Regions from separate parts of the Streptomyces sp. NPDC001568 genome, predicted to be linked through region 2. Evidence: riboswitches for the same ligand, from Rfam matches in the RefSeq annotation. Region 2 holds a riboswitch; the other holds the start of a gene.
What was found. A riboswitch is a leader RNA that binds a small molecule or an ion and turns the genes downstream of it on or off. The one in region 2 is predicted to bind glycine.
Positions count from the first base shown of each region.

Region 1 (7,594 bases), on a different contig from region 2:
GGGCCAACGCAGCCGGGCGTCGATCCCGTACCGGCAGGCCGCGTCGAAGTTCGCCTCGGCCTCGGCGAACGGCATCCTGGTCCACACCGGGCGCTGTTCGTCGGCGAGGGTGCGCACGAGCCCGTAGTAGAAGGCCGCGTTGGCGACGACGTCGGTGACGGTCGGCCCGGCCGGCAGCACCCGGTTCTCCACGCGCAGGTGCGGCACCCCGTCGGCGACCCCGTAGACGGGCCGGTTCCAGCGGTAGACCGTGCCGTTGTGCAGGACCAGTTCCTGCAGGCCGGGCACCCCGCCGTCGGCCAGTACCCGCAGCGGTTCCTCCTCGTCGCAGATCGGCAGCAGCGCCGGGAAGTAGCGGAGGTTCTCGGCGAACAGTTCGTACGCCGAGTCCACCCACCGCTCCCCGAACCAGGTCCGCGGCCGCACCCCCTGGGCCTGGAGCTCCGGCGGCCGGGTGTCGGTGGCCTGCGTGAAGAGCGGTGGCCGCGACTCGCGCCACAGCTCGCGCCCGAACAGGAAGGGCGAGTTGGCGCCCACCGCTATCTGTACGGCGGTCACCGCCTGCGCCGCGTTCCACACGTCCGCGAACCGCGCCGGAGTCACCTGCAGGTGCAGCTGTACGGAGGTGCAGGCGGCCTCCGGCACGATCGACCCGGTGCTCCAGGTCAGTCGCTCCACCCCGTCGATGTCGAGGGTGAAGTCCTCCCCCCGCATCATCAGGATCTGCTCGTTCAGCAGCGAGTACCGGTCCACCGCCGAGAGGTTGGCCGGTGCCAGGTCCGCGCGGGACAGGGTCGGCAGGATGCCGATCATCACCACCCCCGCGTCGATCTCCGCGGCCTGCCGGTGGGCGTAGTGGAGCCCCGCACTCAGTTCCTCCGCGAGCTGGTCGAATACCCGGCCTTCGAGGCGGTGCGGAAGTACGTTGACCTCCAGGTTGAACAATCCGAGTTCGGTCTGGAAATCGGGGCTCGCAATCCGCTCCAACACCTGGGCATTCACCATTCGCGGCAATCCGTCGGCACCCGCGAGATTCAATTCGATCTCCAGCCCCATCATGTTCTTGGGGCGATCGAACCTCTTCTCCGCCAGAAGGCGCTCCAGTCCCTCCAGGCACTCGTGAAGCTTCCTCCGATACCGTTGCCGATCGGACAGGTCGAATCCGCCTGCCACGACCTTCTCCCCCATCGAAGCTTCCCTCCTCGACTGGCCCGGCCTTGTGCCCCCAGGCGCGCATGTACGGTCGATGATGCCCAGGCACCGTGATCGATAACGCCGATGACCACCCCTCGGACAGGAGCGCGCGCCGGTATGGCCGGATGGGCGCTTCGGCACATTCACCTGGCAAGTCTTCGTATGCACATTCCGCGTCGACTTTGCCGGTTCCGGATAACCGACGCTTTCCAGCCGAGCCCCCTTCCGGTAGCCTCCGAGGTCAGCGCGGCAGGTCTGCGCTCAGGCGTCATGAATGGCTTCGCAGCAGGGCCGGTAAGCGACTTGTCGGCAATAGCCGGGACAGCTAGCCGAAACACTGCGTGAACACGTGTCGTATAAACTCCGCAATCGAGGCAGAGAGTTGGCGCGCGGTCATTGCCCCTCAGCCCCCCTCTGGCCCCAGAATGCGACAGCGCCGTCCCGTTCCTTCCCCCGCACCCCAGGTCTCCCAAGTGAGAGGCGACCCACCATGCCGCTGCATGTCCCTCCGGCTCCCGCGCCCGCCCTGCGCAGCGTCCTCGCGGCACTCGGTTCCCCCACCGCCGTCCACGAGGCGCACACTCCGGCCCTGCGCACGGTCCAGGGCCCGTTGACCGCCGAACTGCCCCTTCCGGTGCACGTGATCGACCGGCTCCACACGTCCAACCTCGCTGCCGGCGGCAGGCCCCCGCGCACCCGGCTCACCGCGTGGCGGTTCCTCATCCGCAGCGGGGACCGCTTCGTCGCCGCGGCCGACACCCGCCTCACGGCGGACGGATGGACCTTCTCCCACTTCTTCGAGGGGCCCTACGTCACCGCCACCGAACGCGCCCTGCGCCAGGCCGAGTCACTGGGGACCGGCTACCAGCCGCGCCTGCTGTCCGTACCGGAGCTGTACATGTTGACCCTGTGGCTGCACGGCGCGGTCGGCGCCGACGCCGCGGCCGGCCTGCCGGCCGCCGCCGACCTGCTGGTTCCGCTCGCCCCGGCACCTCCCGGCATCGCGGCGTTCCGGCCGCACACCGTGTCCGAACTCCTGCCCGTACTGACGCACCGGCTGACTCGGCAGGCCCCTCCGGTGCCGCCCCCCGTAGCCGCACCGGCGGCCTGAACACAGCCACCCGGACGACCCATTCGGCCTAGTCCGCTGGGACCATTCGCGAACCATCCGAAATGACAGGGGAGTTGGCCTGAACCGCCCGCACGGGTGATGCGTCCTCAATCCATGAGGACAGCTGCCGGGAAATACCTGCGAAGCAGCCGTCCTGGGGGAAGACTGAGCCCATCCTCCCCGCAGGTGCGGGGACGACCCAGGGGGACGGCCATGAATCACGCATCGAGCCGTAGCGAACAGACCACACCGCAGCGAAAGAACGCATCCATGTGCCAGCACCAGCCTGCCTGCCCGTCATCAGAGTCCGCCGACCGGGAGGCCGCGCGCCCGGTGGCCAACCACCCGGAGCAGGGCTGGAGCCTGCTGTGCAACGGCGTCCTGCTCTTCGAGGACACCGGTGAACTCCTGCCGGACGGACAGATCATCGCGCCGCACCGCCCGCTCGCGGCGGCCTGAGCGGACCTGACGGAACGGAAGAAGGGGCCGTTCCCGGAGCATGTGCTCCGGGAACGGCCCCTTCAACGCGTCGGCCCGACGGGTCCGCGCCCCGTCACCGCGTCACGCGGGATCAGTTGTCGTACTCGTCCAGCGGCGGGCAGGAGCACACCAGGTTCCGGTCGCCGAACGCGCCGTCGATCCGGCGCACCGGCGGCCAGTACTTCTCGGCGGGCGTGACACCGGCCGGGAAGACGGCCTCGTCCCGGGTGTACGGGTGGTTCCACTCGCCGCCCAGCGAAGCCGCGGTGTGCGGGGAGTTGGCGAGCGGGTTGTCGTCGGCCGGCCACTCGCCGCCCGCGACCCGCTCGATCTCGCCGCGGATCGCGATCATCGCGTCACAGAAGCGGTCGATCTCGGCGAGGTCCTCGGACTCCGTCGGTTCGATCATCAGCGTGCCGGCGACCGGGAAGGACATCGTCGGCGCGTGGAAGCCGTAGTCGATCAGACGCTTGGCGATGTCGTCCACGCTCACGCCCGTCGACTTCGACAGCGGACGCAGGTCGATGATGCACTCGTGCGCGACCAGGTTGCCCGGGCCGGTGTACAGCACCGGGTAGTGCGGCTCCAGACGCTTGGCGATGTAGTTGGCGCCCAGTACCGCCACCTGGGTGGCGCGCTTGAGCCCCTCACCACCCATCAGGCGTACGTACGACCAGGAGATCGGCAGGATGCCCGCCGAGCCCCACGGCGCGGCCGAGATCGGGCCGACGCCCGTCTCCGGACCGGCCGTCGGCTGGAGCGGGTGGTTCGGCAGGTACGGGGCCAGGTGCGCCCGGACGCCGACCGGGCCCACGCCGGGGCCGCCGCCGCCGTGCGGGATGCAGAAGGTCTTGTGCAGGTTCAGGTGCGAGACGTCGCCGCCGAAGTGACCCGGCTTGGCCAGGCCCACCAGGGCGTTCAGGTTGGCGCCGTCGACGTACACCTGGCCGCCGGCCTCGTGCACCTGGGCGCAGATGTCGGCGACGTGCTCCTCGAACACACCGTGCGTCGACGGGTAGGTGATCATCAGCACGGCGAGCTCGTCGCGGTACTGCTCGATCTTGGCGCGCAGGTCGGCCGCGTCCACCTCGCCGTCGTCCGCCGTCTTGACGACGACGACCTTCATGCCGGCCATCACGGCGCTCGCCGCGTTGGTGCCGTGCGCGGAGGACGGGATGAGGCAGATGGTGCGCTGCTCGTCGCCGTTCGCCCGGTGGTAGGCGCGGACGGCCAGCAGGCCGGCGAGCTCGCCCTGGGAGCCGGCGTTCGGCTGGATGGAGACCTTGTCGTAGCCGGTCACCTCGCAGAGACGTTCCTCCAGCTCGGTGATGAGCGTGAGGTACCCCTGCGCCTGCTCGACCGGGGCGAACGGGTGCAGCTGGCCGAATTCGGGCCAGGTCACCGGCTCCATCTCGGTCGTCGCGTTGAGCTTCATCGTGCAGGAACCCAGCGGGATCATGCCGCGGTCCAGCGCGTAGTCCTTGTCCGACAGCTTGCGCAGGTAGCGCAGCATCGCGGTCTCGGAGCGGTGCTGGTGGAACACCGGGTGGGTGAGGACCTCGTCCGAGCGCTGCAGGGCCTCGGGCAGGGTCTCGGCCGTGGTGGCGTCCAGGGCCTCGAGGTCGGCGGCGACCCCGAAGGCGCCCCAGACGGCCTCGACGTCGGCGCGCAGGGTGGTCTCGTCACAGGCGACGGAGACCAGGTCGGCGTCGACCTGGAAGAGGTTGACGCCCGCGGCGCGGGCGGCCGCGACGACCTCGGCCGCCTTGCCGGGGACGCGGGCGGTGATCGTGTCGAAGTACGAGCCGTGCACGACCTCGACCCCGCCGGCCGTCAGGCCCGCGGCGAGCAGGGCGGCGTAGCGGTGGGTGCGGCGGGCGATCGTCCGCAGCCCGTCCGGGCCGTGGTAGACGGCGTACATGCCGGCCATGACGGCGAGCAGCACCTGCGCGGTACAGATGTTGCTGGTGGCCTTCTCGCGGCGGATGTGCTGCTCGCGGGTCTGCAGCGCCAGCCGGTACGCCTTGTTGCCGTCCGCGTCGACGGAGACGCCGACGAGGCGGCCCGGCAGGGAGCGGGCGTGCTTGGCCTGAACGGCCATGTAGCCGGCGTGGGGTCCGCCGAAGCCCATCGGGACGCCGAAGCGCTGGGTGGTGCCGACGGCGATGTCCGCGCCCAGCTCGCCCGGGGAGGTCAGCAGGGTCAGGGCGAGCAGGTCGGCGGAGACGGTGACGACGGCGCCGAGCTCGTGCGCCTGGTCGATGACCGGCTTGATCTCCCGTACGGCGCCGGAGGCACCGGGGTACTGGAGCAGCACGCCGAAGACGCCGCGCTCGGCGATCTCGGCGGGGATGCCGTCCGACAGGTCGGCGACGACGACCTCCACGCCCGTGGGCTCGGCGCGGGTCTCGATCACCGCGATGGTCTGCGGCAGCGCGTCGGCGTCGATCAGGAAGACACCGCCCTTGACCTTGCCGACACGGCGGGCCAGCGACATGGCCTCGGCGGCGGCGGTGCCCTCGTCGAGGAGGGAGGCGCCGGAGGTCGGCAGACCGGTCAGGTCGGCGACGACGGTCTGGAAGTTCAGCAGGGCTTCCAGCCGGCCCTGCGAGATCTCCGGCTGGTAGGGCGTGTACGCCGTGTACCAGGCCGGGTTCTCCATGACGTTGCGCAGGATGACCGGCGGGGTGAAGGTGCCGTAGTAGCCGAGGCCGATCATCGAGGAGAGGACCTGGTTGCGGTCGGCGAGCGAGCGGAGCTCGGCGAGCACCTCCGCCTCGGTCCGTGCCTCGGGCAGGTTCAGCGCCGCGGCGGTCTTGATCACATCCGGTACCGCGGCGGCGGTGAGCTCGTCCAGGGAGCCGTAGCCCACCTGGGCGAGCATCTTCGCCTGCGCCTCGGCGTCCGGGCCGATGTGGCGCTGCTCGAAGGGGATGCCTCGCTCCAGCTGGGAGAGCGGAATGCGGTTGGCGGTCATGACGGAGGCCTCCTGGTCGTATGACCTGCGAGGGGCACCACGGCGCGGGCACCCGGACGGCCTCCCCCTCTGTCATCTCAACCTGAGAGCTTCACCGGGCCACGAGGGGATCGCCCACGGGGTCCGGCTTTCACCGTCGGTGAGGAGAGGAGCCGGTACTGCGTCCCGGCACCGCTCCTGCTTTCCAGAGTGGCCTCTTCACGTGCGGTACGTATGCCTGAGAGATTCCGGGGAGGATTTGCTCCTTCGGCGCCTCCGTCGAACTCAATCGGAGGACTCTCCCGCACAGGGTCAACAGCCGTCACCCAGCCTACCAGCGAGGATCTGGACCCTCCCTCGAGTGGCCCCGTCTGCGGATATGCACTTTTGTAGTGATTACGGATGGAGTTGCGACCCAGTGGAGGGACCGTGCAGACCGACATCGATCCGCGCAGCCTGATCGGCCGCAAGGCATTCGACCGGAACGGCGCCAAGATCGGCACCGTGGACGAGGTCTACCTCGACGACGCCACGGGCGTTCCGGAGTGGGCCGCCGTACGGACCGGCCTCTTCGGCCGGGACGCCTTCGTCCCCCTGGAGCCCAGCGAGGTGGTGGACGACACCCTGCGCGTGCCGTTCGAACGTTCCCTCATCAGGGACGCCCCCGATTTCGGGGTCGGCCGTCACCTCTCCCCCGAGCAGGAGCTCCAGCTCTACCACCACTACGGCCTCGACGTGGTCCTCCCCTCGGAGTTCCAGCACGCCCCGCCCCCACCCGCCAAGAAGCGCCGCCGCGACGCCGGCCGGCCGGCCGGTTAGGCGGACACGCCCCCGGCCGGACCCACCAGGGGCAGCGGATCGGACGGCTCCAGCTCGGGGTCGTCCACCCGGAAGGTACGGGCCCGGCCCGGCGCGGAGCCGGGCCGCTCGAACCGTACGGTCACCCGGCCGACCCCACTGCCCTGGACCCAGCCGGGCCCGTACACCGCATGCCGTACGTCGCTCCCGGCCGCCCAGTACCGCACCACGCCCCCGCCCGGGTCCCCGGGCGCTCCTCCACCCTCCACGCTCCCTACGGCCCCTGCGGCCCCTCCAGGCGCCTCCACCTCACCGGCCCCGGACGGCACGTCCACCCGCTCCGCCCCATCCGGCGCAACGGTCCCGCTCTCCTGCGCGACGCCCGGGTCGCCGTCCGCCTCGGCGGCGCGCACCTGGGCGAAGAGGTCCTCCTGCGTGTAGTCCGCGAGGCCCGTCACCCCGACCCCCAGGAGGCGTACTCCTCCCGTGGTGTCCACGCCCTCCAGCAGCCGCGCGGCCGCCTCCCGCACCACGGCCGGGTCGTCCGTCGGGCCGCGCAGGGTCTCGGAGCGGGTCAGCGTCGAGAAGTCGTAGCGCCGCACCTTGAGGACGATGGTCCGGCCCGAGTGGCCGGAGGCCCGCAGCCGGCCCACGCACCGGTCGGCGAGCCGCTGCACCTCGTTGCGGATCCGTACCCGGTCGTGCAGGTCCACGTCGAAGGTGTCCTCGACCGAAACGGACTTCGCGTCGCGCTCCGCGACCACGGGCCGGTCGTCCAGCCCCAGCGCCATCCGGTACAGCCCCGCCCCGTGCGCCTTGCCGACCATCCGGACCAGCTCGTCCTCACCGGCTTCGGCGAGCTCCCCGACGGTGGTGATCCCGGCCCGGCGCAGGTGCTCCCCGGTGGCCGGCCCCACCCCGGGCAGGGTCCGCACCGACATGGGCGCGAGCAGTTCCCGTTCGGTGCCGGGTTCGATGAGCAGCAGCCCGTCCGGCTTGGCCTCCTCGGAGGCCACTTTGGCGAGCATCTTCGACCCGGCCAGCCCCACCGAGCC
Region 1 covers NZ_JBIAVF010000017.1:206,602-214,195, forward strand. Annotated here, with positions in the region: gene ACFY0I_RS29110 (glutamate-cysteine ligase family protein) at 1-1,188, opposite strand, end outside; gene ACFY0I_RS29115 (hypothetical protein) at 1,685-2,305, shown strand; gene ACFY0I_RS29120 (DUF5999 family protein) at 2,576-2,764, shown strand; gene gcvP (aminomethyl-transferring glycine dehydrogenase) at 2,877-5,762, opposite strand; glycine riboswitch at 5,958-6,056, opposite strand; gene ACFY0I_RS29130 (PRC-barrel domain-containing protein) at 6,171-6,560, shown strand; gene ACFY0I_RS29135 (DNA polymerase IV) at 6,557-7,594, opposite strand, start outside.
Region 1: another riboswitch for glycine. It lies ahead of gcvP (aminomethyl-transferring glycine dehydrogenase); the one in region 2 lies ahead of gcvT (glycine cleavage system aminomethyltransferase GcvT).

Region 2 (7,594 bases):
GCCCCAGGTTGTGCTCCATGCCGATCTCGGCGGCGTTCTCGACCTGCTCCGGGGTGCCGCCCAGGACCTCGGCGAGGGCGCCGGCCGCCATCGAGCAGGCCGAGCCGACCTCGCCCTGGCAACCGACCTCGGCGCCGGAGATCGAGGCGTTCTCCTTGAACAGCATGCCGATCGCGCCCGCCGCGAGGAGGAAGCGGACCACGCCGTCCTCGTCCGCGCCCGGCACGAAGTTCATGTAGTAGTGCAGGACCGCGGGCAGCACCCCGGCCGCGCCGTTCGTCGGGGCGGTCACCACGCGCCCGCCCGCCGCGTTCTCCTCGTTGACCGCCATCGCGTAGATGGTGGTCCACTCGCTGCGGTGCATCATCGGGTCGCCCTCGGTGCGCAGCTGGCGCGCCGTGGAGGCGGCCCGGCGCTTGACCCGCAGGCCGCCCGGCAGGATGCCCTCGCGGGACATGCCGCGAGCGACGCAGGACTGCATGACCCGCCAGATCTCCAGGAGGCCCTCGCGGATCTCCTCCTCGGTGCGCCAGGCCTTCTCGTTCTCCATCATCAGGGAGGAGATCGACAGGCCGGTCTCGTTGGCGAGGCGCAGCATCTCGTCGCCCGAGCGGAACGGGTACTTCAGCTCGGTGTCGTCGAGCTTGATCCGGTCCTCGCCGACCGCGTCCTCGTCGACGACGAAGCCGCCGCCGACCGAGTAGTACGTCTTCTCCAGGAGCGGGTTGCCGGCCTCGTCGTAGGCGAAGAGCGTCATGCCGTTCGCGTGGTACGGGAGCGATCGGCGGCGGTGCAGGATCAGCTGGTTGGGCTCGTCGAAGGCGATCTCGTGGCCATCGCCTATCTCCGCCCCCAGCAGCCGCAGCCGGCCGCTCTGCCGGATGCGCTCGACCTCGGCGTCGGCGGTCTCCACGTTCACCGTGCGGGGGGAATGCCCCTCCAGGCCCAGCAGCACCGCCTTGGGAGTGCCGTGGCCGTGGCCGGTGGCGCCGAGCGACCCGAAGAGCTCCGCGCGGACGGAGGCGGTCTGGGCGAGGACGCCGTCCTTCTTCAGCCGCGTGACGAACATGCGCGCCGCGCGCATCGGGCCGACCGTGTGGGAGGAGGACGGGCCGATACCGATGGAGAAGAGGTCGAAGACGGAGATGGCCACTGGCGGACTCCCTTGTCTGCTCGTGGGGTGGGAGGGGGCAGGAGGTGGAGCGGTGTGCTGATCGAGCGGTGTGGTGATCAAAGGGGCGGATCTGCGGATTTTGTCCGCTGGTCGAGCCTAACGCGTGCAGGTGAACGCCTCTGCTGCCGGACGTGGCGTTCAGGCGTGGGCCGGCTCGCGTTCCGGTTCCGGCGCCGGGGCGGCGGAGCCGTCCAGCACCGGGTCCGGGCCCGGCAGGCCCGCCCGGTGGGCCTTGACGCCGGCGTGCACGGCCCAGAAGTACGTGACGAGGGCCATGGCCGCCACGAGGGCGATGTCCAGTCCGCCCGGGATGGCGCCGCGGCCGCCGAAGTCGGTGGAGCCGAGCCAGGACAGCAGGGACAGGGCTCCGAGGAAGAAGACGATCCACCAGGCCGGGGCGAACTGGCGGGAGAGGTTCCGCTCGCCCTTGCGGGAGAGCACGAGCGCGGCGATCGGGGCGGCCAGCAGGGTCAGCGCGGTGACGATGCCGGTGTTCGGCCACTTCGACCAGTACAGGGCGCAGGCGGCGAAGACGAAGGTGAGCGGGCACAGGACCTTCGCCGCGGGCAGCCGGAAGGGGCGGGGCAGGTCGGGCTTGGTGCGACGGAAGACGCCGACCGCGACCGGACCGATCAGGTACGAGATCACCATCGCGGCCGAGATGACCGGCGCCAGGGTCTTCCAGCTGTGACCGACGGTCACCAGCAGCAGGACGGAGAACCCCAGGTTCAGCCACATCGCCGGGCGGGCGGTCCCGTACACGGGGTGCGTCTCCTTGAGCCGCTTGGGGAAGAACCCGGTCTCGGAGAGGTTCTGGACCATGTAGGCCGCCGAGGCCACGTTGGCGATGTTGGAGCCGGCGGGGGAGATGAAGGCGCCGAACTGGAGCATCACCACCACCCAGTGGATCATCAGCAGCTTGGCGAGGTCGGCGAACGGCGAGTTGAAGTTCACCCCGGACCAGCCGCCGGCCTGCGCCAGGTGCTCCGGCGGTACGGCGCCCAGGAAGGCCGCCTGGAGGGCGAGGTAGATGACCAGGCCCAGGGACAGCGCGCCGACCAGGGCGATCGGGATGGCCCGGCCCGGGTTCTTGGCGGCCCCGCCGAGGTTCACGACGGCCTGGAAGCCGTTGAAGGCGAAGACGACGCCCGAGGTGGTCACGGCGGTCAGGACGGCGGTCCAGCCGTTCGGTGCGAAGCCGCCGTGGGCGGAGAAGTTCTCGGAGTGGAAGCCGGAGGCGATCAGCGCGCCGACGGCGAGCACCGGGATCGCGAACTTGACCAGGGTCAGCGCCGCGTTGATCTTCGCCAGCAGCTGGACCGACCAGTAGCAGGACAGCCAGAGCACCACGGTGAGCGCCAGCGCGACGGCCATCCCGAAGCCGGTCAGTTGGTGGGACCCGGCGTCCACCAGGTCCTGCGCCCAGCCGAAGCTCCAGGAGGACATGTACTGGGTCGCCGCGATCGACTCGATGGGGATCAGGGAGGCGACCGCGATCCACACCGCCCAGCCGGTGATGAAGCCGAGCACCGGGCCGTGCGAGATGGCCCCGTACCGGGCCATGCCGCCGGGGATCGGGTAGGCGGCGCCCACCTCGGCGTAGGACATGGCGATCATGCCGATGAAGACGGCCCCGATGACCCAGGCGACGAGCGCCGCGGGGCCCGCGACCTGCGCGGCCGTGCCCGCACCGAAGAGCCAGCCCGATCCGAAGATCGAGCCGATGCCGATCATGATCAGCGCGAAGAGACTGAGTCCCTTCCTGTTCGCTGCGCTCATGTCCATGGGGAGGGTGTCCGTCCTGACGGGGATGCCGTGGCGTGCTGTCTTTATCGCGAGACTATTTGCCACTTTTTGAACGTTTAAGAGGCGATGGGCGGCATCCGCCGAGGACATTGGTCATGAAAAGGGCCCGGCCCTGTGGACAACACGGCCGGGCCCCGTCCGTCGACCGGAGGGACCGGAGCGACTAGAGCGTCGGGTACAGCGGGAACCTCGCGGCGAGCGCCGAGACGCGCGCCTTCAGGTCCGCCGCGTCGTATTCCGGCTTCAGCGCCTGCGCGATGACATCGGCGACCTCGGTGAAGGCCTCGGCGTCGAAACCGCGGGTGGCGAGCGCAGGCGTACCGATCCGCAGGCCCGAGGTCACCATCGGCGGCCGCGGGTCGTTCGGGATGGCGTTCCGGTTCACCGTGATGCCGACCTCGTGCAGGCGGTCCTCGGCCTGCTGGCCGTCGAGCTCCGAGTTGCGCAGGTCCACCAGGACCAGGTGCACGTCGGTGCCGCCGGTGAGGACGTCCACGCCCACGGCCTTGACGTCGTCCTGGACCAGGCGGGCGGCCAGGATGCGCGCGCCCTCCAGGGTGCGCACCTGGCGCTCCTTGAAGTCCTCCGAGGCCGCGATCTTGAAGGAGACGGCCTTGGCCGCGATCACGTGCTCCAGCGGGCCGCCCTGCTGGCCCGGGAAGACCGCGGAGTTGATCTTCTTGGCCAGCTCCTGCGTCGACAGGATGACACCGCCGCGCGGACCGCCGAGGGTCTTGTGCGTGGTGGTGGTGACGACGTGGGCGTGCGGCACCGGGTTCGGGTGCAGACCCGCGGCGACCAGACCGGCGAAGTGCGCCATGTCGACCATCAGGTACGCGCCGACCTCGTCCGCGATGCGGCGGAAGGCGGCGAAGTCCAGCTGGCGCGGGTACGCGGACCAGCCGGCGACGATCAGCTGCGGCTTGGACTCCTTGGCGAGGCGCTCGACCTCGGCCATGTCGACCTCGCCGGTCTCGTCGACGTGGTACGGGACCACGTTGTAGAGCTTGCCGGAGAAGTTGATCTTCATGCCGTGGGTCAGGTGACCGCCGTGGGCCAGGTTCAGGCCCATGATCGTGTCGCCCGGCTTCAGCAGCGCGAACATCGCGGCGGCGTTCGCCTGCGCACCGGAGTGCGGCTGCACGTTCGCGGCCTCGGCGCCGAAGAGCGCCTTGATCCGGTCGATCGCGATCTGCTCGACGACGTCGACGTGCTCGCAGCCGCCGTAGTAGCGGCGGCCGGGGTAGCCCTCGGCGTACTTGTTGGTCAGGACCGAGCCCTGGGCCTCCATGACGGCGACGGGAGCGAAGTTCTCCGACGCGATCATTTCCAGGGTGGACTGCTGGCGCACGAGTTCGGCGTCGACGGCGGCGGCGACGTCGGGGTCGAGCTCGTGGAGGGGCGTGTTCAGTACGGACATCAAGATCCCCTGGGGTGTCAGTTGTCGGAGTGGGTGAGCGCGGCGTACTCCTCGGCCGAGAGCACGTCCTTGGGCTCGTCCGAGAGTCGCACCTTGAACAGCCAGCCACCCTCGAACGGGGCCGTGTTCACGAGGGCCGGGTCGTCCACGACGTCCTGGTTGGCCTCGACGACCTCGCCGGAGACGGGGGAGTACAGGTCGCTGACCGACTTGGTCGACTCCAGCTCGCCACAGGTCTCGCCCTCGGTGACGGTGTCGCCGACCTCGGGGAGCTGGGCGTAGACGACGTCACCGAGCGCGTTGGCCGCGAACTCCGTGATGCCGACCGTCGCGACGCCGTCCACGGCGTCCGACAGCCACTCGTGCTCCTTGGTGTAACGCAGCTGCTGGGGGTTGCTCATGACCTGATTCTCCTGGATGCGGGGGAGTGGATACGAACAGCGGTCTTGGATGCTGGGACGCCACGGGACGGCACGGGACGCCACCGTACGGGTGTCCGTACGGCCGGTCCGTGCCGCGTCGCCGTGTGCGGGACTACTTCTGCCGCTTGTAGAACGGCAGGGCCACGACCTCGTACGGCTCATGCGTACCGCGAATGTCGACGCCCACGCCGGACGTGCCCGGTGCGGCGTGCTCCGCGTCGACGTACGCCATCGCGATCGGCTTGCCCAGCGTCGGGGACGGGGCGCCCGAGGTGACCTCGCCGATGACCCGGCCGTCGGCGACGACGGGGAAGCCGGCGCGCGGGACGCGGCGGCCCTCGGCGATCAGACCGACCAGCTTGCGCGGCGCCTTCGTGGCGGCCTTCTCGGCGGCGGCCTCCAGCGCGGCGCGGCCGACGAAGTCGCCCTCCTTCTCGAACTTCACGACCCGGCCCAGACCCGCGTCGAACGGGGTGAGGGAGGTGGTCAGCTCGTGCCCGTACAGCGGCATGCCCGCTTCCAGGCGCAGCGTGTCGCGGCAGGACAGGCCGGCCGGGACCAGGCCGACGCCCGCGCCCGCCTCGGTGAGCGCCTGCCACAGCGCCACGGCGTGCTCGGGGGAGACGAACAGCTCGAAGCCGTCCTCGCCCGTGTAGCCCGTACGCGCGATCAGCGCGGGCACGCCCGCGACGGTGCCCGGCAGGCCCGCGTAGTACTTCAGCCCGTCCAGGTCGGCGTCCGTGAGGGACTTCAGGATGCCGGGGGACTCGGGGCCCTGGACGGCGATCAGCGCGTACGCGTCACGGTCGTCACGGACCTCGGCGTCGAAGCCGGCGGCGCGCTCGGTGATCGCGTCCAGCACGACCTGGGCGTTGGAGGCGTTGGCGACGACCATGAACTCGGTCTCGCCCAGGCGGTAGACGATCAGGTCGTCGAGGATCCCGCCGTCCTCCCGACAGATGTGCGTGTAGCGGGCGCGGCCGACACCGACGGTCGAGATGTTGCCGACCAGCGCGTAGTCCAGCACCTTGACGGCCTCGGGGCCGGTCAGGGTGATCTCGCCCATGTGGGACAGGTCGAACAGGCCGGCGCGGGTGCGCACGGCGTTGTGCTCGTCGCGCTCACTGGCGTACCGCAGCGGCATGTCCCAGCCCGCGAAATCGGTCATGGTCGCACCGAGCGAGCGGTGCAGCGCGTCGAGCGCGGTCAGGCGGGGGGCAGTGCTCATGGGTGTGGCTCCCGGGTCCCAGGGCATGACATGACGAGGACGATCCTCCCCATCTGTCATCGGAACCTGAGAGGTTCGCCGGGAGTTCCCGCGCGTACGGGTCAACTCCACGGTTTGCACCTTGGGTGGAGCACGCTCCGACGACCGTCGGGACGGTCGTGTCGCGGCTCGCTTTTCAGATCTGCCTCATCCACGCGGTACGGGGCCTGAGAGATTCAAGGGAGGTACTTGCTCCTTCGGCGCCCGGGCACGGCCTTGCGGCCTGCCGGGACTCTCCCGCGCGGATTCAAGCGGCCGGTATGCAGTTGGTGTCCAGATGGCGCACATCATTGCACGGGACGTCGGGGACCGGGTGGCGGGGCCCGGAAGAAAGCGGAGAGCGGAACCGGGCGCGCCGGATTACCGTCTCTTTACACTCAGTGGGCAGGGGGCTCGTGCGGCCCCGTTTCGGGGGGAGACGCTGTGTGGAGGTTCGGAGTGGTCACCACAACGGGACCCATCGACGGGCTCGACGGGCTCGACGGGCTGGACGGGGTCCCGACCCAGCGGGGCGCGGGCGTGGATCCGCGGATCCACGCGGAGGGCGTCGGCCCGGTCCGTGACCTGCGCGGATCCGCCGCGCGCGGCCCGCACCGGCTCGGCTGGTCGGCGGGGGACATCGTCGTGGTGTCCGGGCTGCCCGGCGGCGGCAAGAGCACCCTGATCAAGCGCGCCACCGAAGGCGGCGGCATCGACTCCCAGGACGCCCGCGAGCGCTGGGAGCGCCGGATGCCGGCCGCGCTGCCCTACGCCGCGTACCGGCCGCTCGTCCGCGTCGCCCACTACTGGGGGCTGTGGCGCAAGCTCAGCTCCGGCGATTCCGTAGTGGTGCACGACTGCGGCACGCAGAGCTGGGTACGGGGCCTGCTCGCCGCCGTCGCCCGCCGCCGGGGCCGCTCGCTGCACCTGTTGCTGCTGGACACCACCGCCGAGGAGGCGCTCTCCGGGCAGGCGGCGCGGGGGCGTCGGGTGTCCGCGTACGCCTTCGCGCGCCACCGCGGCGCCGTCCGCCGGCTGCTCCGCGAGGCCGAGGCCGGACGGCCGCCCGCGGGCTGCGCCTCGGCGACGCTGCTCGACCGCCGCTCGGCCGCCGCCGTGACCTCCATCGCCTTCCACGGCTGACTCCGACCGGGCCCGTCCGCAGCCGATAGCCTCGGCAGCACATCGGCGCCACACGGAGGGCAGGGGTACATGCAGGGCAGCGGCTGGCCGGCGAACGAGTTGGAGCAGGTGCTCGGGGCGGCGCTCGGGCGGACGGACGCCGGGGAGCGGATCGTCGAGGTGCTCGGGCGCAGCCCGCTCTGGGTGCCGCTGCCCGAGGGCGGCGGCCCGGAGCAGGGCAGCCTCAGCCTTCCCACGATGCTGATCGGCGGGGAGGCGTACGTCCCCGTCTACAGCTCGGAGGCCCAGTTCCGGTACTGCGCCGGCCCCGGCATGGACTTCGTGATCGCCCCCGCCGTGGAGTTCGCGCGCGGCCTGCCCCCGCAGCTCGGCATCGCCGTGAA
Region 2 covers NZ_JBIAVF010000016.1:75,922-83,515, reverse strand. Annotated here, with positions in the region: gene ACFY0I_RS27655 (L-serine ammonia-lyase) at 1-1,153, opposite strand, end outside; gene ACFY0I_RS27650 (APC family permease) at 1,313-2,959, opposite strand; gene glyA (serine hydroxymethyltransferase) at 3,144-4,400, opposite strand; gene gcvH (glycine cleavage system protein GcvH) at 4,418-4,801, opposite strand; gene gcvT (glycine cleavage system aminomethyltransferase GcvT) at 4,935-6,050, opposite strand; glycine riboswitch at 6,236-6,339, opposite strand; gene ACFY0I_RS27630 (AAA family ATPase) at 6,528-7,211, shown strand; gene ACFY0I_RS27625 (enhanced serine sensitivity protein SseB) at 7,281-7,594, shown strand, end outside.